One region of the Janthinobacterium kumbetense genome, then DNA from elsewhere that is predicted to be linked to it. Evidence: predicted binding sites of a transcription regulator. Region 1 holds the regulator's gene; each other region holds the start of a gene.
What was found. Region 1 encodes FNR, which switches genes on or off when oxygen is low (the NO sensors DNR and NnrR bind a similar motif). Its sites were predicted from a motif close to TTGATNNNNATCAA; they were not measured.
Positions count from the first base shown of each region.

Region 2: a site for FNR is predicted at 3,865-3,878, ahead of NCG91_RS16295 (universal stress protein). Genes of this name have one in related genera too.
Region 3: a site for FNR is predicted at 2,863-2,876, ahead of NCG91_RS14280 (universal stress protein). Genes of this name have one in related genera too.
Region 4: a site for FNR is predicted at 2,029-2,042, ahead of cydD (thiol reductant ABC exporter subunit CydD). Genes of this name have one in related genera too.

Region 1 is NZ_JAMQGR010000002.1:720,208-725,510, reverse strand. Features, by position in the region: gene ccoP (cytochrome-c oxidase, cbb3-type subunit III) at 1-369, shown strand, start outside; gene ccoG (cytochrome c oxidase accessory protein CcoG) at 372-1,754, shown strand; gene NCG91_RS10665 (FixH family protein) at 1,857-2,381, shown strand; gene fnr (fumarate/nitrate reduction transcriptional regulator Fnr) at 2,385-3,143, opposite strand; gene NCG91_RS10655 (response regulator) at 3,393-5,303, shown strand, end outside.
Region 2 is NZ_JAMQGR010000005.1:161,618-166,920, forward strand. Features, by position in the region: gene NCG91_RS16270 (DUF2325 domain-containing protein) at 1-474, opposite strand, end outside; gene NCG91_RS16275 (hypothetical protein) at 513-839, opposite strand; gene hemP (hemin uptake protein HemP) at 925-1,122, opposite strand; gene NCG91_RS16285 (Crp/Fnr family transcriptional regulator) at 1,371-2,177, opposite strand; gene NCG91_RS16290 (response regulator) at 2,517-3,161, opposite strand; gene NCG91_RS16295 (universal stress protein) at 3,316-3,783, opposite strand; gene NCG91_RS16300 (protein phosphatase CheZ) at 4,250-5,116, shown strand; gene NCG91_RS16305 (chemotaxis protein CheA) at 5,116-5,303, shown strand, end outside.
Region 3 is NZ_JAMQGR010000004.1:139,119-144,421, reverse strand. Features, by position in the region: gene NCG91_RS14290 (MHYT domain-containing protein) at 1-1,718, shown strand, start outside; gene NCG91_RS14285 (response regulator) at 1,715-2,728, shown strand; gene NCG91_RS14280 (universal stress protein) at 3,041-3,877, shown strand; gene NCG91_RS14275 (hypothetical protein) at 3,947-4,816, shown strand; gene NCG91_RS14270 (NADP-dependent malic enzyme) at 4,870-5,303, opposite strand, start outside.
Region 4 is NZ_JAMQGR010000009.1:160,612-165,914, forward strand. Features, by position in the region: tRNA gene NCG91_RS22205 (tRNA-Arg) at 72-146, shown strand; gene NCG91_RS22210 (hypothetical protein) at 236-415, opposite strand; gene NCG91_RS22215 (PEP-CTERM sorting domain-containing protein) at 561-1,127, opposite strand; gene NCG91_RS22220 (GbsR/MarR family transcriptional regulator) at 1,417-1,968, opposite strand; gene cydD (thiol reductant ABC exporter subunit CydD) at 2,107-3,795, shown strand; gene NCG91_RS22230 (amino acid ABC transporter ATP-binding/permease protein) at 3,792-5,303, shown strand, end outside.

The DNA.
Region 1 (5,303 bases):
AATGGGCAAATGCCACCGATGGGCGCCGCCCTAGGGTCCGAAAAGGATGTCGAGAACGTGGCCCATTATGTGCTGAGCCTGTCCGGCTCGACCTCGGATCCCGTCAAGTCGGTGCTGGGCAAGGCCAAGTTCGGCGCCTGCATGGCCTGTCATGGCGCCGATGCCAAGGGTAACCAGATGCTGGGCGCGCCAAACCTGACGGACAAGACCTGGCTGTACGGCGGCAGCGCCGACACCATCATGGAAACCGTACGCAAGGGACGCAGCAACACCATGCCGGCCTTCAGCGATTTCCTCGGCGAATCCAAGGTACACGTGCTGTCGGCGTATGTCTGGAGCCTGTCGAATCCGCAGGCACCCGCAAAGTAAAAATGGAACCTCAAGTCATCAAGATGTATGCGGCCCGCGAGCAAATCTACCCTCGCGAGGCCAAAGGACGCTACGCTACCTGGCGATGGGTATGCGTATGGCTTACCCAGCTCGCGTTCTACGGCTTGCCGTGGTTGACCTGGAATGGCAGGCAAGCCCTGCTGTTCGATTTGACCACGCGCAAGTTCTACATTTTCGGCGTCGTGCTGTGGCCCCAGGATTTCATCTATCTGGCGGCCCTGCTGATCATCTGTGCGTATTTGTTGTTCCTCGTCACGGCCATTGCCGGGCGGGTGTGGTGCGGGTTCTCTTGCCCGCAAACGGTATACACGGAAATTTTCCTGTGGGTCGAACGCCGCATCGAGGGTACGCGCAGCGCGCGCATGGCCCTCGACAAGCAGGGCCCCTCCGTGCGCAAGGCGTTCAAGAAGACGGCTAAGCACCTGGTATGGGGCGCCATCGCCCTGTGGACGGGCTTTACCTTTGTCGGCTACTTCACGCCGATCAAGGAACTGGCGCAGTCGGTGACCACGCTGAACTTCGGTCCCTGGGAATGGTTCTGGGTCTTGTTCTACAGTCTGGCAACCTACGGCAACGCGGGCTGGCTGCGCGAGCAGGTGTGCAAATACATGTGCCCCTACGCGCGCTTCCAGAGCGCCATGTTCGACCAGGACACCCTGATCATCACCTACGATGCCAAGCGCGGTGAACCACGTGGCGCCATGAGCAAGAAGGCCGGCAACAACGACAAGCTGGGCGATTGCATCGACTGTACCCTGTGCGTGCAGGTGTGTCCGACCGGCATCGATATCCGTAACGGCCTGCAGTATGAATGCATCGGTTGCGCCGCTTGCGTCGATGCCTGCAACAGCGTGATGGACAAGGTCGACCGGCCACGGGGACTGGTACGCTACAGTACCGACCATGCGATGGAAAACAACTTCAATTCGAAGCAGATACGCCAGCGCGCCATGCGCCCGCGCGTCTTGATCTACACTTCCATCCTGGCCCTGATCATCATCGCCGTGTGTACTTCGCTGGCCCTGCGCACGCCCCTAAAAATGGACGTGATCCGCGACCGCGGTTCCATGGGACGCGAAGTGGAAGACGGCATGATCGAAAACGTCTACCGCCTGCAGATCATGAACACGTCGGAGCAAAGCCAGCATTTCAAAATCAGCGCTTCCGGCTTGCCGGGCCTGACCTTGCTGACGCGCGAAGAAGTGACCTTGCAGCCGACGGAAACGCTGGGTTGGCCGATCCGCCTGCGCGTGCCGCACGGCGTGGGAGAGAAGGGCTCGAACAAGATTGCGATCGAATTGCAATCGCTGGACGACCCATCGCTGCATGTGCGTGAAAGCGCGGTATTCATCGTGCCACGTTAACAAGGAAAGGCGGACGGGGACCGGGTGCCCTCGCCGCCGCCACGAAGTTGCAGGAAGGCCGGTCCCCGCACGGGGATTGGCCGTTTACACAGGAGAAATACCATGTCCGACAGTCTGAAACTGCAAGCACCCGTTGCACCGTGGTACAAGCATCGCTGGCCATGGCTGCTGATGATCGGCCCCGGCCTGTCCGTGGTCGTCGGCAGCTTCATGGGCTATATCGCGTTTACGCAGCCCGATGCGCTGGTGGTGGGCGATTATTACAAGCAGGGCAAGGCGATCAACCAGGATTTGAAGCGCGACACGATCGCCAGCGACCTGGCGATGGATACGCGCCTGTCGTATGACGTGGCGCAAGCACGCCTGACCGGTTCCGTGCACAGCTTCGGCAAGGCCTATCAGGCGCCTTTGCAGCTGCACCTGGCGCATGCGACCCTGCCGGAAAAGGATATCAAGGTGCTGGTGCAGCCCGACGCAGCCGGCAATTTTTCCGTGGCGCTGCCGATGCTCGAGCGCAGCCGCTGGCAAGTGCTGGTGGAAAACGACAAACGCGAGTGGCGCCTGTCCGGCATCTGGACCTGGCCCCTGCAGCGCAGCATCGCGCTGCATGCGGACGAGGAACTGTAAGTCTTACTTGCAGACGTCCGTGCCGGCCGTAATGGCTTTTAACTTGGCCGGCTGCAGGATTTCAATTTCCCGGTTCGAGACGCGCAGCCAGCCTTCCTTCTTGAACTTCGACAGCAGGCGGCTGACGCTCTCGATGGTCAGGCCCAGGTAGTTGCCGATTTCCTCGCGCGACATGCGCAGCTGGAAATTGCTGCCCGAATAGCCGCGCGCTTCATAGCGCGACGCCAGGTTGACGATGAAGGCGGCAAAGCGCTGCGTCGCCTGCATATTGCCCAGCAACAGCATGACGCTTTGCTCGCGCGTGATTTCCTGGCTCATCATGCGGTGGAAATGGCGCAGCAGGGTCGGCATATTGCCCAGCAATTGTTCCAGGCTGGAAAACGGGATTTCACACACTTCGCTGTCTTCCAGCGCCACCGCATTACAGTGGTGGCGGTCGGCGCTGATGGCGTCCATGCCCAGCAGTTCGCCCGCCATCTGGAAGCCCGTCACCTGCTCTTCGCCGCCCGGATTGATCTGGTACGTCTTGAAATGCCCCAGGCGGATCGCATACAGGTTCTGGAACGAGTCGCCGATGCGGAACAGCGAGGCGCCGCGCACAATCTTGCGGCGGCGGCCGATGATCTGATCCAGCCTGTCCATGTCGCCCACATCGAGGCCCATCGGCAGGCACAATTGATGCATGCTGCAGGTCGAGCATCGCGCACGCAACGCCTCCACGTTCACGGTGGGCAAGGTTGGAGTGAGTAGCGCTTCAGTCATGTCGGTACCTTTTAGAAAATGCAACAACAAGTTTACTGCATACAGCCGCATACAGGGTTGCCGTATGCCAATTTCACCGTAAATTCGGCGAATAAACGACGTCCAGCCTTTAATTATATGGCAACATCGTCAAAAGCCCGTACGGGGCGGGCAATTTGCGCGGCGGCGCTTGCCAAGCTGGGGCATTGATAGGAAAATTCCTGACAGCATTATCTGCCGCCTGTGCCGCCCGGTACTGAAAAGGAAATCATGAAGCCTCTCGGCATTAAAGCAAAAGTCGCGCTGGCCACCAGCCTGACCTCGATCGCCATGATCGCGCTGGTCACCATGATCCAGGTGCAGCACATGCGCGACGACTTCACCCGAGTACTGCTGAGCCAGCAATCGTCCCTGATCACCCGCACCGCCGCCGAACTCGACGACAAGCTGGGCATGCTGCTGCAGATCGTCACCCTGACGGCCCGACAGCAGCCGCCGGAATTGATCGCCCGGCCCGCCCAATTGCGCGAATACTATTCGCGCCGCTCGATGCTGGTGCTGTTCGATGACGTGCTGGTGCTCGACGCGCATGGCGCCGTCGTGGCCGACATGCCGGAAGTGGCGGGGCGCGCCGGCATCAACGTCGCCGAGCGCGAGTATTTCCAGACCGTCCTGCGCACGCGCCAGCCCATGATCACCGAACCGATGCTGGGCAAGTCGAGCGGCATGCCCATCGTGCAGATGGTGGCGCCCGTGCTGGCCGCCGATGGCCAGGTGGCCGGCGTGGTGATCGGCGTGCTGCGCCTGTACAAGGACAACCTGCTGGGCCGCCTGCGCTCGGAAAAGATCGGCAAGAACGGCTATTACTTCATCCTCACGCGCGGCGCCGTGCCGCGCTACGTGCTGCACCCCGATACCAGCCGCTTGCTGCAACCGCGCAAGCCGAACGCCAACCTGACGACGACCCAGCTGCTGAAGGAAGATGGCGAAGGCAGCATGGTCAGCACCAACAGCCGCGGCATCACGGCCGTCAACAGCTTCAAGCGCCTGAAATCCGTGAACTGGCTGCTGGCCGCCTCGCTCCCCGTCGAGGATGCCTTCGAACCGTTCGATGGCGTGCTGTACCGATTGGTGCTGTGGAGCATCCTCGCCTCGCTGCTGGCCGCCTTTGTGCTGGGCTGGGTCACCGTGCGCCTGCTGTCGCCGCTGGTGCGCCTGCGCGACACCCTGCAAGCCCTGCGCACCAGCGGCAGCCGCTTCACGCCCGTGCCGGTGCAGCAGCGCGACGAGATCGGCGAACTGACGGAAGCGTTCAACGGCCTGATGAGCGAACGCGACCGCCTGCAGCAGGAGCTCGAATCGCGCGCGGCGGAGCTGGAACAGGAACGCGACCGGGCCGAGGCGGCCAACCGCGCGAAGAGCGATTTCGTGGCCAACATGAGCCATGAAATCCGCACGCCCCTCAATGCCGTGCTGGGCATGGTGTATTTGCTGGGCAATACCAGGCTCGACACGGAACAACGCAAGTATCTGACCATGGTCAGAGTAGCGGGCCAGTCGCTGCTGGGCATCCTCAACGACGTGCTCGACTATTCGAAGATCGAGGCGCGGCGCATGGAATTGTCGCCCGTCGAATTCGACCTCGATGAAGTCATGAATACCCTGGCCACGACGATGACGATGAATGCGGGCGAAAAGGAGCTGGAACTGGCCATCGCCGTCGAGCCCGACGTGCCGCGGCGCCTCGTGGGCGACGCCCAGCGCCTGCAGCAAATCCTCGTCAACCTGGCCGGCAACGCCATCAAGTTCACGGAGAGCGGCGAAGTGGTGGTGGCCGTCAGCCTGGCCGAGAGCGAGAGCGGCCGCGCCTGGCTGCGCTTCGAAGTGCGCGACACGGGCATCGGCATGACGGAACTGCAGCAACAGCAGCTGTTTGCCGCGTTTTCCCAGGGCGACCAGAGCATCACGCGGCGCTTCGGCGGCACGGGCCTGGGCTTGGCCATCAGCAAGCAGCTGATCCACATGATGGGCGGCGACATCGCCGTCGCCAGCAGCGAAGGCAAGGGCAGCCGCTTCTGGTTCAGCGTGCCCTTCGAGATGCTGGCGCAGCCGGCAGAAACGCGGCGCACGCCGGCGCTGGGCCAGCTGCGCCTGCTGGTGGCCGACGACAACCGCACCACG
Region 2 (5,303 bases), on a different contig from region 1:
GGCCTGGTGCTGGATCATGTGCAAGTCTCTGCACATCTGCTCTTCCAGCTCGGCGTCGCAGCGCGGGTGCGTCAGGCCTGCCCAGAAAGCGCCCGACACGTCGCCGTTGGCGACGGCCGTGCGCCACAGTTCGGCCACTTGCTCCGTCGTCTTGGCGCCGCGAAAACGCAGGATCACGGGGGCGTAGCGGCGTTCGAGTTCCTTTTGCAGCGCTTCGGACAGGCGGTTGCGCGCGCCGCACTCCGTCACGGCGCCCACGTGCACTTCGTAGTCGTCGGCCAGCACGCGCCCGCCCGTCATCTTGCCCACCAGCTTGCGCAAGTATCCCAGGGGCAAGCCCACGCCGACCAGCGGGCAATGACAGGTATGCGACAGTTCCCACAGCCGGCGGCGGCGTGAAGCGAGCGCGGCCGGTTCGGCCCCGCCGCTGGAACAATTGCTGATGACGGGCAGGGACTGGTCTTTGTCACACATGGCGATATCCTGTTGGGCGATGGGGGATGGAAACGAAATTATTGCGGCAGGGGCGAGGCGGGGCGCTTGGCGCTCAGCATGCGTGCCAGGCGCTCAAGCCAGCTGGTCCTGGGTGGCGCGGGCCGGTGCAGCGCCACGAGGGCAGCCCATTGCTGCGACAGTTGCTGGCAGGTCGCTTGCAGCACGGGACCCAGGCCGGGCGAGTTTGACAGCACTTGCAGATGGCGTTCGATGACACCCGCCAGTTTCTCGCAGGGACTGCCCGCATGGTAGTGCGACATCAGGTGCAGCACGGCCGACAGCAGCAGTTCAGGCTGTTGGCCTTGCGGAGGAGGAAACATCGGGGAAGGTCGGTCGTTCGCCATCAAACACTCCTGTGCGGTGGTTTGGCTGGCTGCGCGCACGGGGCGCGACTGGCTGGCGAGTGTGGTGACTGGCTGCCGTGCTGCTTCAGGCAGTCAGGATCAGCTTGTTCAATTGGGTGACGCGCAGGCGATAGATCTTGCCGCTGTGCTCAATCTCCACTTCGCGGCCCTGCTGCAGCAGCGCTTCGCTGGTGATGCGGCGCGCCGGCTGGGCCATGCTGACGGGAGGACGGACGTGGGCGGTAGCGGCATCCTGGATCAAGGCTGGTTTTGAGCTTTGCATGTTGGGCTTTCTTTGTCTCAGTTGAGAATGATTCGTATTTGCATTATTGTTGAATGTGGCCCGAAAAGCAAGGCTTATTTGTGCGGAATCCGCGCTTTTTTACGGTGGGATGGCAGCGTGGGAGCGAGTGCTGCGCAAAGGCGGCCGCTGGCGCGGCGCGGAAGGGGGCGGCAGCAAAAAAGACCCGGCAAGGCAGTGCGCCTTGGCCGGGTCAAGCCTGTGCCAAGCTTGAGGAAATCGGGATGAAGCTAGATGGTGGCCAGCAATTGCGCCGAGGCGCTGGCGGCCGCGGTGGTATCGGCCTTGAGCTTGGCGGCGGCCAGCTGCTTGGCGCGCGAACGCGACGGCGGCAGGCGGCGCAGGGTTTTCAGGGCGTCCGGATCCTTGATGCCGATGGTGCGCTGGTCAACCGTGATCAGGCCGATTTCATTGAAGGCGGACAAGGTGCGGCTGACCGTTTCCAGGGTCAGGCCCAGGTAGCTGCCGATTTCGTGGCGCGTCATGCGCAGGTTGAACAGCTTGCTCGAGTAGCCCATCTGCGCAAAGCGGTCGGCCAGCGAGACGAGGAAGCGCGCCACGCGGGCTTCGGCGCTGAGGGCGCCCAGCATGCCGATCATGGCTTGCTCGCGCACCAGTTCGCGGCTCATCACGCCGTACATGACATTTTCCAGTTCCAGGTGGACACGGCCCAGCGCCGTGAGTTTCTTGAACGGCAGCAGGATCAGGTCGCAGTCGGACAGGGCCACCGCTTCCGAGGAATAGTGGCGCGAGTGGATGCCGTCGACGCCCAGCATGTCGCCCTTCATGGGAAAGCTGAGCACCTGCTCATTGCCGAACTCATCGATGAGCACGGTTTTCAGGAAGCCCGAATTGACGATGTACAGGGTGTCGAACGGCTGGCCGATCGTATGCACGCGCTGGCCCGTCTTGAATTGCACGTGCTGGAACAGCAGTTCGTCGGCGGCGATGGTGCAGGCGCTGGAGATATGCAGCAGGTCGCACACCTCCTTCAGGTTCGACCAGAGCCGGCCCTGGCGCTGGCGTCCCGCTTCCATCGGAGCGGAGGGGGCCAGCGATGGTGAGGCGGCGCGGGTGTCGGGCATTTGCGTGGACAGCATGTTCATCTCCTGGTGACAGGTAGTTCAGAGTTGAATGACGGGGTGCACGGGACGGCGGGCAGGCGTGGGCCGGCGGCGCGCGTTCGGGCAGGTAATGCTCAATTCGCTGAAGACTTGCTGTGTGATGAAATAACTTTCCAGCAACTTGATTACTGGTTTCAGTATGCCAACAAGCGTATGCAATTAATATCAGCAGTGGCTGAATATGGCAGTAGGAGCTGTGGTAGATGAAGTAGGATTGTTCCTACAGTCGACGCGCGGGCGCGCGCCGCCGTATTAGGTCTTGAAGGGGGAGAGCAGGCGGTGCGCCACGGCATACTGGACCATTTCAGACAGCGAACTCATGCCCATCTTTTGCATGATGCGCGTCTTGTGCGTGCTCACCGTCTTGACGCTCAGATGCAGGTTGTTGGCAATTTCCGTGATCGACTTGCCTGCCACCAGCAGGGAAAAGACTTCGAATTCGCGGTCCGACAACTGTTTATGCAGCAAGCTTTCATTCGGCATCATGATGTTGAGCACGAGCTGCTCCGCCACCTCGGCGCTGATGTAGGGACGTCCCGACGCCACCTTGTGGATGGCGCCCACGAGCTGGGTGCCCGCGCTTTCCTTGGTCAGATAGCCTTGCGCGCCGGCGCGGATGGCGCGCACCGCATACTGCTCTTCCTCGTGCATGGTGAGGATCAGGATGGACAGCTTGGGCGCCTCGCTGCGGATTTGCCGGATCAGGTCGACGCCGCTGCGGCCCGGCATCGACAGGTCGAGCAGCAACAGGTCGAAGCCGCCCTGGCGCACATGGTTGAGTACTTCAAAACCGTCGATGGCTTCACCCACGATGTCGATATCCGGCGCGCCGTCAAGGATGCGCTTCAATCCTTCACGCATGATGGTGTGGTCGTCGGCAATCACAATACGTATCATAGGCGGGCAATCTGGTGGCGTGTAATCTGCTCTGTCCGTCACCGGACAATCAAATGTTGAGAAACGAGAAACGTTGTCATTTTAACCGAAGCGGCCGCACTGTGCCTTTTCTTGAGCTGTGCCGGTGCGACGGCCCCCGTGGCCATGTGACCCCTTATTTTGTCGGGGGTTCCTTGATCAGCCTATGTACCAACACGGGCAATTTCGAGTGCGACAGCACCTTGTTGGTCACGCTGCCCAGCAGCAGCTGACCCCAGCCGCTGCGGCCATGCGAACCCATGAAAATCAGGTCGCATTGCTGCAATTGCGCCACTTCCACGATTTTCAGGGCGGGGCTGTCGGAAAAGGCCGTCAATCCCGTCGCTTGCAAGCCCCGCTTGGCAGCCGCGTCGAGCACGGGTTGCCAGTGGTCGGCGCCCGCCTTGCGCATGGCGACGCGGTATTCCTCTTCGCTGGGATAGCTCGGCGGAATGATTTCGATGTACACCGGGTACTGGTACTCGGGCGCCACATACACGGCAAGGATGTCGGCGTGCATTTGTTCGGCAAAGGCAACGCCGGCACAGGCCGTCAAGTTGGAGACGGTGGAGCCGTCCGTGGCGATCAGAATTTTCTTATACATGGCAGGTCCTTTGGCAGTGACTCAGCGCGCGCAACGCCTCTCATTGTAGACGTGGCGGCAGCATTGTATTCATGTAAAGACTTGATAATTATCAATACTACTGCACCTTCAGTATAGACAACATTGGCAGAAAGATCGTGTTTAGCTGCGGCAGGGTCCGCCTGGCGCCGTTGCGCAGGCGCTTGAGAGCAGGATTTCTTGTGTCGCGCGTGGTCTTGCACGCACGCCAATGGTAGTATTTCAAAATACAACAGCAGGAACACTTATTTCCTGGCGGAAAAGCTCTTGCGGACCCGCTTTGCACCAGGAAGCGCGTTTTGAGATTTACCAACAGGGCGGCGCCCTGCTACACTCGCACCATCGCAGCGGTATTGCCTCAAATCATCTTAATCGAGAAATTGTGGGTATCAGTCTGTAAAACGCACAGTTCAGGCGGAATTTTGACAAATTATGGAGAAGCAGGGATATGACCAACGCCGCTGATGATTTCGATGCATTATTCGATGAAGTATCCGCGCAAAGCGCGGCCGCAGCCACGCCGGCACCTGCCGCCGCGCCCGCTCCCGCCGTGATCGCGGATGACGATTTTGACGCGCTGTTCGACTCCGTGTCGGCCAGCGCCGCCGTACCGGCAGCCGCAGCGGCGCCGGTGGCTGCCGCGCCAGCCGCAGCGGAAGCGGCCCCCGTGGCCGGCGCCGACGCGCCTGGCGAAGCGGCCGACCCGGTCGACCAGTCCGACAAGCCGATGTTCGAGCGCCTGGGCGGCATCGTGCGCCTGCTGCACGATTCGCTGCGCGAACTGGGCTACGACAAGGCGTTGACGGAAGCGTCGTCGCAGATCGTCGACGCCCAGGACCGCCTGGAATATGTCGCCACCCTGACGGAACAGGCTGCCAACAAGGTCTTGAACACGCTCGATGAAGGCATGCCGGCGCAGGACGTGCTGTCGAAGAAAGCCAAGGACATGGACGGCCGCTGGACGGCGCTGTTCGACGGCAAGCTGAGCCTGGAAGAATTCAAGGCCCTGGCCGGCGATTCGCGCCAGTTCGCGCAAGCCGTTGCCGAAGCGACGGAAGCGGAGAAAGCACGCTTGCTGGAAATCATGATGGCCCAGGACTTCCAGGACATCACGGGCCAGTTGATCAAAAAAGTGGTCAACATCACCAAGACGGTGGAAAACGAGCTGGCTCAGCTGCTGCGCGACAACGCGCCGGCCGAGGTGCGCGAAAAACTGGCGCAAAAGCCGGTGCCGCTGATGCAGGGCCCGTCCGTGCCGTCGGTGGCGCTGGACCAGGATAATGTAGACGACCTTCTTGCGGATTTGGGATTCTAATGGACGATATGCTCAAGGATTTCGTCGTTGAGGCGATGGATCTTGCGGTTAATGTTGAAGAGCACTTATTGCGCCTCGAGCGTGATCCTGACAACAAGGAAACACTGAATGCCGTGTTTCGTTCCTTCCACACCATCAAGGGTGGCGCCGGTTTCATGGGCCTGCCTGCGCTGGTGGCGGCCTGCCA
Region 3 (5,303 bases), on a different contig from region 1:
CCAACATGAGCCATGAAATCCGCACGCCGATGAATTCCATCCTCGGTTTTACCGATGTGCTGCTCGACTCGCCGCTGGCGCCGGAGCAGCGGCGCCACCTCGATACCGTACGCCAGTCCGGCCGCTCGCTGTTGCGCCTGCTCAACGAAGTGCTCGATACTGCCAAGCTGGACAAGGGCGCCGTGGCGCTGGAATTGCGCGACTACAGCCTGCTGGCGCTGGTCGACGAGCTGGCGTCCACGTATGGCATCCATGCGCGCGCCAAGGGCTTGCGCATGGAGGTGCAGTACGACCCGCAACTGCCGGCCATGCTGCATGGCGACGAATTGCGCATGCGGCAAGTGCTGGGCAACCTGCTCGACAACGCCATCAAGTTCACGCCCGGCGGCGCCGTCAGCCTGGCGGCGCGCCGCGACGATGGCCAGCTGCACCTGCTGGTGCAGGACAGCGGCATCGGCATCCCCGCGGAACGTCGCGACGCCATTTTCGATCCCTTCGTGCAAGCGGACGCCTCGACCACGCGGCGCTTTGGCGGCACGGGCCTGGGCACCACCATCAGCCGGCAGCTGGTGACCCTGATGCAGGGGCGCATCTGGGCCGATGCCGCCTTGCCGCACGGCAGCGTGTTCCACGTCATGCTGCCCTTGCTGCCGGCGCGCCAGGCGGCGCTGCCCGCCAGCGAACGGCGCAGCGTGCGCCTGCCGCCCCTGCGCGTGCTGGCCGCCGACGACGTGCCGCAAAACCTGGAACTGCTGAGCTTACTGCTGGGCAAGCGTGGCCACACGGTGGTCACGGCCGGCGATGGCGCGCAAGCCTTGCAGCTGGCGCAGCAGGATGACTTCGACGTGCTGCTGCTGGACTTGCAAATGCCGCACATGGATGGCCTGGCCGCTACGCAAGCCATCCGTGCCGCCGCCCTGCGCGACGGACGCCCGCGCGTGCCCGTGATCGCCATGACGGCCAGCGTGCTCGAAGCGCACCGCAAGGCGGCGCGGGCGGCCGGCATGGACGGTTTCGCCACCAAGCCCGTCGAATGGCAGGCGCTGGCGCTGGAAATCGCGCGCGTGCTGGGCCTGGCGGCGGACCCGGCCGACGATAGCCACGCGCCGCCCCCCGCTGGCGGACGGGTGCTGCACCATGCGGGCGCCCTGCAGCGCTGGGCCGGCAACGACAGCGCCTACCGCGCGGCGCTGGCCCGTTTCGGACGCGAGCATCCGCGCCTGCCGCCCGCCCTGCTGGTCGCCATCGAGGCGCGCGACCACGCGGCGCTCTTGTCGCACAGCCACCAACTGCGCGGCGTGGCCGCCAACCTGGGACTGGAGCAACTGGCCGCCAGCCTGGCGGCGCTGGAGCAATGCTGCGCCGGTCCCGGTGCCGTTCCCGCCACGGCGCAGCAGCTCGACGAAATCCTGGGCGCCCTGCTGACGCAATGGCCGGCGGCAACGGCCGCCATCGCCCGGCTGGCGCCGCCTGTCTTGCCGGCGGCAACGGCGGCGGCCATCGACGCGCCCGCCGTCCGGCAAGCGGCCAATGCCCTGTTAAGCGCCTTGCGGCGTGGCGAACTCGATGACGCGGCGCAAGCACAGTTGCAGCACGCCATGGGCGCGCAAGCGGACGAGCTGGCGCCGCTGCTGCATGCCATCGACGACTTTGATTTCCCCCAGGCACAGTCGCTGCTGCACGACTTGCTGCACACCTACGCCCCGGAGTCCCCATGAATGCACCAGCCAGGCCCGTGATTCTCATCGTCGACGATGAGGCGGCCAATTTGCAATTGCTGCGCCAGATCTTGCAGAACGACTATGCGCTGCTGTTCGCCAAGGATGGCGCGCGGGCGCTGGCACTGGCGCAGCAGGAGCGCCCGGCCCTGATCCTGCTCGACGTGATGATGCCCGGCATGAGCGGCCACGACGCCTGCCGCCAGCTGAAGGCCGCGCCGCTGACGGCCGCCATCCCCGTCATTTTCGTCACGGCCCTGAACGACATGCGCGACGAACTGAGCGGTTTTGAGGCGGGTGCCGTCGATTACATCACCAAGCCGCTCAGCCCCGCCATCGTGCGCGCCCGCGTGCGCACGCACCTGTCGCTGGTGCGCATCGATGAATTGAAGGAAACGCGGCTGCAGATCGTCCAGCGCCTGGGCCTGGCGGCCGAATACAAGGACAATGAAACAGGCTTGCACGTGATCCGCATGAGCCATTACGCACGCCTGCTGGGCGTGGCCGCCGGCATGGACGAGGCCGCCGCGGACGACCTGCTGCACGCGGCGCCCATGCACGACGTGGGCAAGATCGGCATCCCCGACCGCATCCTGCAAAAGCCGGGCAAGCTCGACGCGGACGAATGGAGCATCATGCAGACGCACGCGCGCATCGGCGGCGACATCATCGGCGAACATGCGGAAGGCGGCATGCTGGCGCTGGCGCGCGCCATCGCCGTGTCGCACCATGAAAAATGGGATGGCAGCGGTTACCCGAACGGCTTGGCAGGCGAAGCGATCCCGCTGGCGGGGCGCATCGTCGCCGTGGCGGACGTGTTCGACGCGCTGACCTCGGTGCGCCCGTACAAGCGCGCGTGGTCGGTGACGGACGCCGTGGGCTATCTGCAAGCGCAACAAGGCAGCCATTTCGATGCGCGGCTGGTCGACCTGTTTGTCGGGGAACTGCCCGCCATCGACGCCATCCGGCTGCGCTGGGCAGAGAAAGCGGAACACCTCGCGCCCGCTTGAAGAGTGAACTCCCGCCACGGCCAGCGTTGTTGCGTCACACAAGCAAGTGCCGGACAGATGGCGCCGGCGCCGATGCAGACCACTGGAGGGGCCAGGAGTTCAATGCCATTATGGCTGGCGGCGGAGCAGGCATTTTGATGCACATCAAACAGCTTGCACTTTCCTGGCTGCGCACTTGCAGATGGCCCTGGCCTCTCTTTTTTTGACTTACATCAAGCCCAGCATAAGAAAAGCCCCGGCCAGCACGGCAATGCTGGACTTGCCCGTGTTGCCGTTCTAGCCTTGTTGCCATCCTGACTACCGAGTGACAACATGGCTTACAAATCCATCCTCGTCCACGCCGACCTGTCGCGCCATGCGCCGCAGCGCATCGCCATCGCGGCGCGGCTGGCGCACGCGCACCAGGCGCACCTGATCGGCGCCGCCATGACGGGCATGTCGCGCTTTACCCTGGAAAACAACCGCGGCATGCGCGGCGGCGCCGTGGCGGCGCAGATTTCGGCCTTGCACGGGCAAGCGGAACAGGCGCTGGACCAGTTCGAGACGCTGGCGCGCCAGGCCGGCGCCGCCTCGCTCGAGCGCCGCCTGATCGAAGACGACGAGGATGGCGGCATGGCCGTCAGCGCCCGCTACAGCGATCTGACCGTGCTGAGCCAGCACGACGACAGCGAAGCCTTGCCCGGTGCCATGAGCGACCTGGTGCCCTACGTGATGCTGAATGCGGCCCGTCCCGTGCTGATCGTGCCGCGCAGCGGCCAGTTCGCACAGGTGTACAACACGGTCGTGGTGGCCTGGGATGGCAGCATGGAAGCGACGCGCGCCATCGGCCACGCCCTGCCCCTCTTGCGCGCGGCGCGCCTGGTGGTGCTGGCCCTGCTGCACCCGCCGGTCGGCCACGCGCAGCCGGCGCGCCATCCGGGCGCCGACATCGCCGCCTACCTGAGCCGCCATGGCGTGCCCGTCGAAGTGCGCCCGGCCGTCGCCACGGGCGACATCGGCGCGGCGCTGCTGGCCATGGCCGCCGAAGTGCATGCGGACCTGCTGGTGATGGGCGGCTACGGCCACGCGCGCTTCCGCGAAATCCTGCTGGGCGGCGTGACGGAAACCGTGCTGCGCCAGATGACCTTGCCGGTGCTGATGGCGCACTGACACCAAGCGCGCTCCATGTCGTTGCACAATGGGTATACTTGCCTGTTTATCCATATCAAAGCAATGTACATGAACCAACAACTCCTCAATTGGGGCAATAGCCTGGTGCCGTTCGGCGGCGAACTGCTGTGGACCGCCCTGCCGTGGATGCTGCTGTGCAGCGCGGCCGGCTTCGTGCTGGCGCTCGGCATCTGCTACCAGCTGGCCAGAAAATGCCTGCTGGTGCGCCGTCCCCGCGCCTGGCATGTGGCCGCCAAGCTCAGCTATGTGCTGATCCTGCTCGCGCTGCCGCTCCTCGGTGCCGGATTTGGCGCCGTGCACAGCGTGCACCGCGTGGTCAACCAGGCCCTCGAGCGCGACTTGCAGCCCGTGGTCGAGGCGCAGATGCCGGCGCTGCGCGTCTACCTGGAACAGCAGGTCAAGCTGATCGCCCCGGGCCAGCCCATCAGCGTGCGCAGCCTGCTCGAACCGTTCGTGCAAGGCATGTATTACCAGCCCACGTCCAGCAGCTACTGGGAACGCAGCAAGGCGCGCTGGATCAATGAATTCATTCTGCGCCGCGGCAGCGTGCTGCTGACCCAGGTGCTGCAGGAACAGCTGATCGCCAGGGTCGGCCTGCTCGGCGAAGCGCTCAAGGGCGCCAACTTCCGTGGCCAGGCGACGGGCGAGCTGGCCGCGCTGGGCACCGACCTGGCCGTGCGCCTGACCACCGACGTGGCGCGCCATGCCGACTTCAGCAAACTCGACAAGTCAGTGCCGATGATTTTCATCGACGCCATCAAACGGCAAGCCGGCGCCTATTTCAATTCGCTCAAGATCACGCTGGGCCTGTTCGCGCTGGCCGCGCTGCTGCTGGTATGGGGCGAGATCATGCTGTACCGCCATTACTACCTGCGCCGCCATCCGCCCGCCGCGGCCCTGCCCGTGCCGCCCATGTAAAAAAAGCCGCGCCTCCTTGCGGATGGCGCGGCTTTCAGGCGGCAGCTAAACCCTTAGGCTTTGCGCTGCGCCACGGCGTCGACGACGCACAGGGCCGTCATGTTGACGATGCGGCGCACGGTGGCCGATGGCGTCAGGATGTGCACGGGCTTGGCGCAACCGAGCAGGATCGGACCGACGGCGATGCCGTTGCCGGCCGCCGTCTTCACCAGGTTGTAGGCGATGTTGGCCGATTCGATGTTCGGCATGACCAGCAGGTTGGCGTCGTTCTTCAGTGCCGAATTCGGCATGATTTTCTGGCGCAGCTTGCTGTCGAGGGCCGTATCGCCGTGCATTTCGCCGTCGATTTCCAGGTCCGGCGCGCGTTCCTTGATGATGGCCAGCGCGGCGCGCATCTTTTGCGCCGAAGCGCTGTCGCTGGAACCGAAGTTCGAGTGCGACAGCAGGGCTGCGCGCGGCGACAGGCCGAAACGGGTCATCTCTTCGG
Region 4 (5,303 bases), on a different contig from region 1:
ATGACAGCCCGTTTTCTATTCCGCGCTGGCATTTCATTGCTGGCGCGCATGGATTAAAATACTGCACCTCTCCGCCCATCGTTCAACGGATAGGACAACGGTCTTCTAAACCGTGAATGGGGGTTCGATTCCCTCTGGGCGGACCAGTTTCATACTGGCCACGATCATGCGGCGCCAAGCTGCCGCAACGCTACGCACCCCATCTTTCCCCCACATCCGGTTTTCGCGCAGCTGTTCAGGGCTGCGCGCCCAGCACTAAGCTCAGCAAATACAGCAGCGGCGCCGCGCACAGCAGCGCGGAACACAGCGACAGCACTTTCTTGCTGGCCAGGCGTGCCAGGCGCAGCCGTTCGCGCACGGGCAAGTGCTGGCGCAGCGCATGGCGCGCGCGCGGCTGGAATGGGGATTCATGCATGTGGGCTCCCTCGCAACGATGACTGAAGATGCCGGTCAGCATAGCGGGAGGGGCATAAAGACGGTGTAAAGAGTGAGCGGCGCGGCGCAAGCGCGCTGTAAACATGGGTGCGCCGGCGCCGTGTTGCGGGTCTTGCCCGATGCTCTTATTTTGCCTGGCGGCGGCGCGCCAGGACGCCGAGCAGGCCCAGGCCGGCGAGCAGCATGGCATAGGTTTCCGGTTCAGGGATGGCGGAAACGTAGGCGCGGTAATTGCTCAGGTCCTTGGGCAAGCCTTCCACCGTGAAGGTCGTGCCGGCTGCGACGGGCGCTGCCCAGTGGAAGACCAGTTCGCCCTGGCCGAAATGGATGGCCAGGTAATCATAGTCCGCCGCACTCGTGAAGGAATTCACCCCGCCGCTGGCGCCTGCCGTGGTGCCCGCGGTGCAGCCTGAGGTGGCATTGTCGCAAAACGAGACGGCCGCACCCAGGCTGGTGCCGAAAACGCCGTTGATATAGCCCTGGATGTCGGTGGGACTCTGCGGCACGAGATTGTCGTCATAGTATTTCACCATGAGGGCAGGTGACGGCGAGTAAGTGACGGTGCTGCCTTCGATGCTGAAACCGCTGGCCGGTCCCACATCGACCCATGTGGCAGCCTGTGCCACACCCATGCAGGCCGTCAGGGCGGCCAGCATGGATGCCCGTATGGCAATGCTTGTTATGCTTTTCATGAAAATCCCCTTTTATTTTATTGCAGACATTTCACTGCTTCAGGGTGCGCGCCATCCGGTCAGGGAGGTCGACTTGTCGCCCGGTCGCCTTTGCGTGAGTACGCATATGCAAGCTTAGTCTTGATGTAAATTAATACAATTTAAATAATGCTATTGGCATGCTTGACAACATCGCATACGGCTATGTATGGCTGTGCTGGCGAATGCCTGCACGGCGAGCGGAAATGGCGTGACAAGGCATGCCAGCTTGTGCTAGCAATGCCTTGATTAGGGGGAGGGGAGGCGGGTTTCAGTCGCTGTTATTGCTGACGCCGAACAGGCGATCCTTGGCGTTGAGCAATTTTTGTACTTTGGCGCCCATTTTCATCAGCTGCGCCATCGATTCGGGCGACAGGCGCTGCAAGTCGTCGAACCAGGTGTTGGCCAGGTCGACCAGTTCATACATTTCGCGCATGCGCTCCTGCGCATACTGGTCGACGGGTTCCGTGGCCGGCGCCAGCAGCGATTCGCGCAGCACCGTCAAGGTGGGCGCCACCTCGCGGCGGCGGCGCTCGGCGGCCACCACGCGGAAGATTTGCCACACATCGCCCAGCGAGGAAAAATACTCGCGCCGGTCGCCGGGGATGCGCGACTGGCGGATCAAGCCCCAGCCCTGCAATTCCTTCAAGCCGATGCTCACGTTCGAGCGTGAAAAACTCAGGTGTTCCGCGATTTCATCCGCGTGTAAAGGATGCTCTGCGACAAACAACAAGGCGTACACTTGCCCCACTGTCCGGTTAAAGCCCCAGCGGCTGCCCATCTCGCCGAAATGGCTGACGAAGGTCAGGATCAGCGGCGTCATTTGGATATGTTGAGTTTTCATAATTATCTGAATTTTTTCACGCCACACCCGCAGGGTCAATTGATATATGTCATGTTTCGCAGTATTATACAAAATATCGAATTTACAGAAAATTCTGAAAACTCAAAAAGTATAGATATGCCTACCACGCCGCTGTCCTTGCCCCGCTTTATCCTTCCCCGTGCCGCCAGCCTGGCGCAGGGCGGCGCCGCCTTGCTGTGGCTGCCACAAGCGGCCTTGCTGGCCTGGGCCGTGCAAGCCATGCTGGCCGGCGCACCGTGGCGCGCGGCCCTGTTGCCGGCCGCCGGCGTGCTGCTGCTGGGCGTGCTGCGCGCCGGCGGCGAAGCGTGGGGCGCGCGGCGCATGTATGCGGCGGCGCGCGACCACCTGTCCACCTTGCGCGCGCAAGTGGCGCAAGCGCTGGCGCACCGTTCGCCGCTGGACCGCCAGCGCGCCCAGTCGGGGCAGGCGGCCAGCGTCATCGCCGAACAGGCCGAAGCCATCGTGCCCTACCTGGTGCGCTACAAGCCCGCGCGCTGGAAAGTCATGCTCGTGCCGCTCGTGATCCTCGCCGTGGTGACGCCCCTGTCGTGGATCGCCGCCCTGATCCTGCTCATCGCCGCGCCCCTGATTCCCGTCTTCATGGCCCTCGTGGGCATGGGCGCGCAAGCGGCCAGCCGCGCGCAGATGGTGGAAATGGGCAGCATGAACGCGTTTCTGCTGGACCGCCTGCGCGGCCTGGCTACCCTGCGCGCGCTCGACGCCGTCGATGCCACGGCCGAACGCCTGGATGCCTCGTCGCAATCCGTGCGCCGGCGCACGATGGTGGTGCTGCGTATCGCCTTCCTGTCGTCCGCCGTGCTGGAACTGTTTTCCGCGCTCGGTGTCGCCATGGTGGCCGCGTTTATCGGTTTCTCCTTGCTGGGCAGCATCAATTTCGGCACCTGGGGCCGCGAACTGAGCCTGGGGCAGGGCTTGTTCATCCTGCTGCTGGCGCCCGCGTTTTTCGAACCCTTGCGCGAACTGGCCGCCGTCTGGCATGACAAGGCGGCCGGCGAAGCGGGCCTGGCCGGCCTGCACGACCTGGCGGGGGAGGGCGTGCCCCTGCCCGGCGCCGGCGTGGCAGCCGCTGCCGTCTCCGCCGCCGCCATGGCCGTGGCGCCGCCGCCCGCTATCGAAATCCATCAACTGCGCTTTGCCCATCCCGGCGAGGCGCCCGTCTTCGACGGCTTCGACCTGACCGTGCGCGCCGGCGAACATGTCGCCCTGCTGGGCGCCAGCGGCGCCGGCAAGACCACCTTGCTGTCCTTGCTGGCCGGCTTGCTGCCCGCCAGCGGCGGCGAGATCCGCATCGGCGGCGTGCGCCTGAACGACGGCACCGTGAATACCTTGCGCCAACGCATGGCGTGGATGGGCCAGCGTCCCCACGTGTTTGCCGCCTCCGTCAGCCAGAACGTGACCCTGGGCCGCGTGGGCGCGCATGCCGCGCAAGTGACGCAGGCGCTGCACCTGGCCGACCTGGCTGCCGTGGCGCAGGCGCAGCCGGCCGTCATGCTCAGCGATGGCGGGCAGGGCTTGTCCGGCGGCGAAGCCGTGCGCCTGGCCTTGGCCCGCGTGGCCCTGCATCCGCACGCGGACTTGCTGCTGGTCGATGAACCGACGGCCCACCTGGACAGCGAAACGGCGGAGCGCGTGACGGACACCTTGCTGGAATTGGCGAAAGGCAAGACGATGATCGTCGCCACGCACGACCCCGTGCTGGCCGGGCGCCTGCAGCGCACGGTGCAGGTCGATGCCCGGGCGCAGGCACAGGAGTTGCGCGCATGAACACCACATTGATCTCGAATCCCGTCCTGCGGCAATTGCTGCTGGCCCAACCAGGCAAGCTGATCGGGGGCGCCTTGCTGGCGGCCCTGACGGCGGTGTCCGGCATGGCCTTATTGGGCTTGTCCGGCTGGTTCATCACGGCCACCTCGATTGCCGGCCTGCACGCCTCGACGGCCATCCTGTTCGACGTGTTCGGCCCGTCGGCCGGCATCCGCCTGCTGGCCATCGGCCGCACGGGTTCGCGCTATGCGGAGCGCCTCGTCACGCACGACGCCACGTTCGCCGCGCTGGCCAGCATCCGCGTGCAACTGTTTCGCGGCTGGTCGCGCCCGGAAGCGGCCAGCCGGCTGCTGCGCCAGCCTGCCAAGCTGCTGTTCCGCCTGACGGCCGATATCGATGCGCTCGAATCGCTGTACCTGCGCCTGCTGGTGCCCGCCTTCACGGCCCTGTGCGCGGCCTTGCTGGCGGGCGTGGCGCTGGGCGTGATGCAGTGGCAGCTGGGCCTGGGACTGGCCGCGTGGCTGCTGGCCGCCGGCGGCGGCATCAGCTGGAGCGTGGCGCGCCGCGCCCGCCGCCCGGCCATCCTGCGCTCGCGCGCCATCGAAAAACTGCGTTCCGGCGCCATCGACCTGGTGGCCGGCCAGACGGACCTGGTGATGGCGGGCCGCATCGACGCCCAGTGCGCGGCGCTGGCGCGGATCGACCGCTCGCTGGCGCAAGCCGATTTCGCCCTGCTGCGCCTGGAAACGGCGGCGGGCGCCGCATATGGCGTGGCCGGCAGCGCGACCCTGGCCGGGGTGCTGCTGGCCGTCGCCGCGCTGGTGCAGCAGCAGGCGCTGAGCGTGCCGGCCGCGGCGCTGGCCCTGCTGATCGCCCTGACGGCCGTGGAACCGTTTGCGGGATTGCGCCGCGGCGCGCTGGAAGCGGGGCGCATGCTGCTGGCGATGCGCCGCCTGGCGCCGCGCCTGGAGCAGCAGGATGTCGCCACGCTGCCCCTGGATGCCGCACCGGGCTTGCGCCTGGAACGCGTCAGCGCCGCGCATGCGGGCAGCCATGTGGCCATCCTGCATGACGTATCGCTGCACATCGCCGCCGGCGAGCGCGTGGCCTTGATCGGCCCCAGCGGCGCGGGCAAGTCCACCTTGCTGGCCCTGGCCGCGCGCGAGCTGGTGCCATTGTCGGGCAAGGTGAGCGCGCCGCGCGCCTGCCTGTTCACGCAGAAGACGGAATTGTTCCAGGACAGCTTGCGCGACAACCTGCGCCTGGCCGACCCCGCCGCCAGCGATGCGCAGCTGTGGGCGGCGCTGCAGGCGGCCGGCCTGGACGACGAGGTGCGCGCCCTGGCGGGCGGCCTCGACACCATGCTGGGCGAGGGCGGCCTGGGCTTGTCGGGCGGCCAGGCGCGGCGTTTGGCGCTGGCGCGGCTGTTTCTGCACGAATCGACCTTGTGGCTGCTCGACGAAGCGACGGAAGCGCTGAATGCGGGGACGGCAAGCGACGTCCTGCAG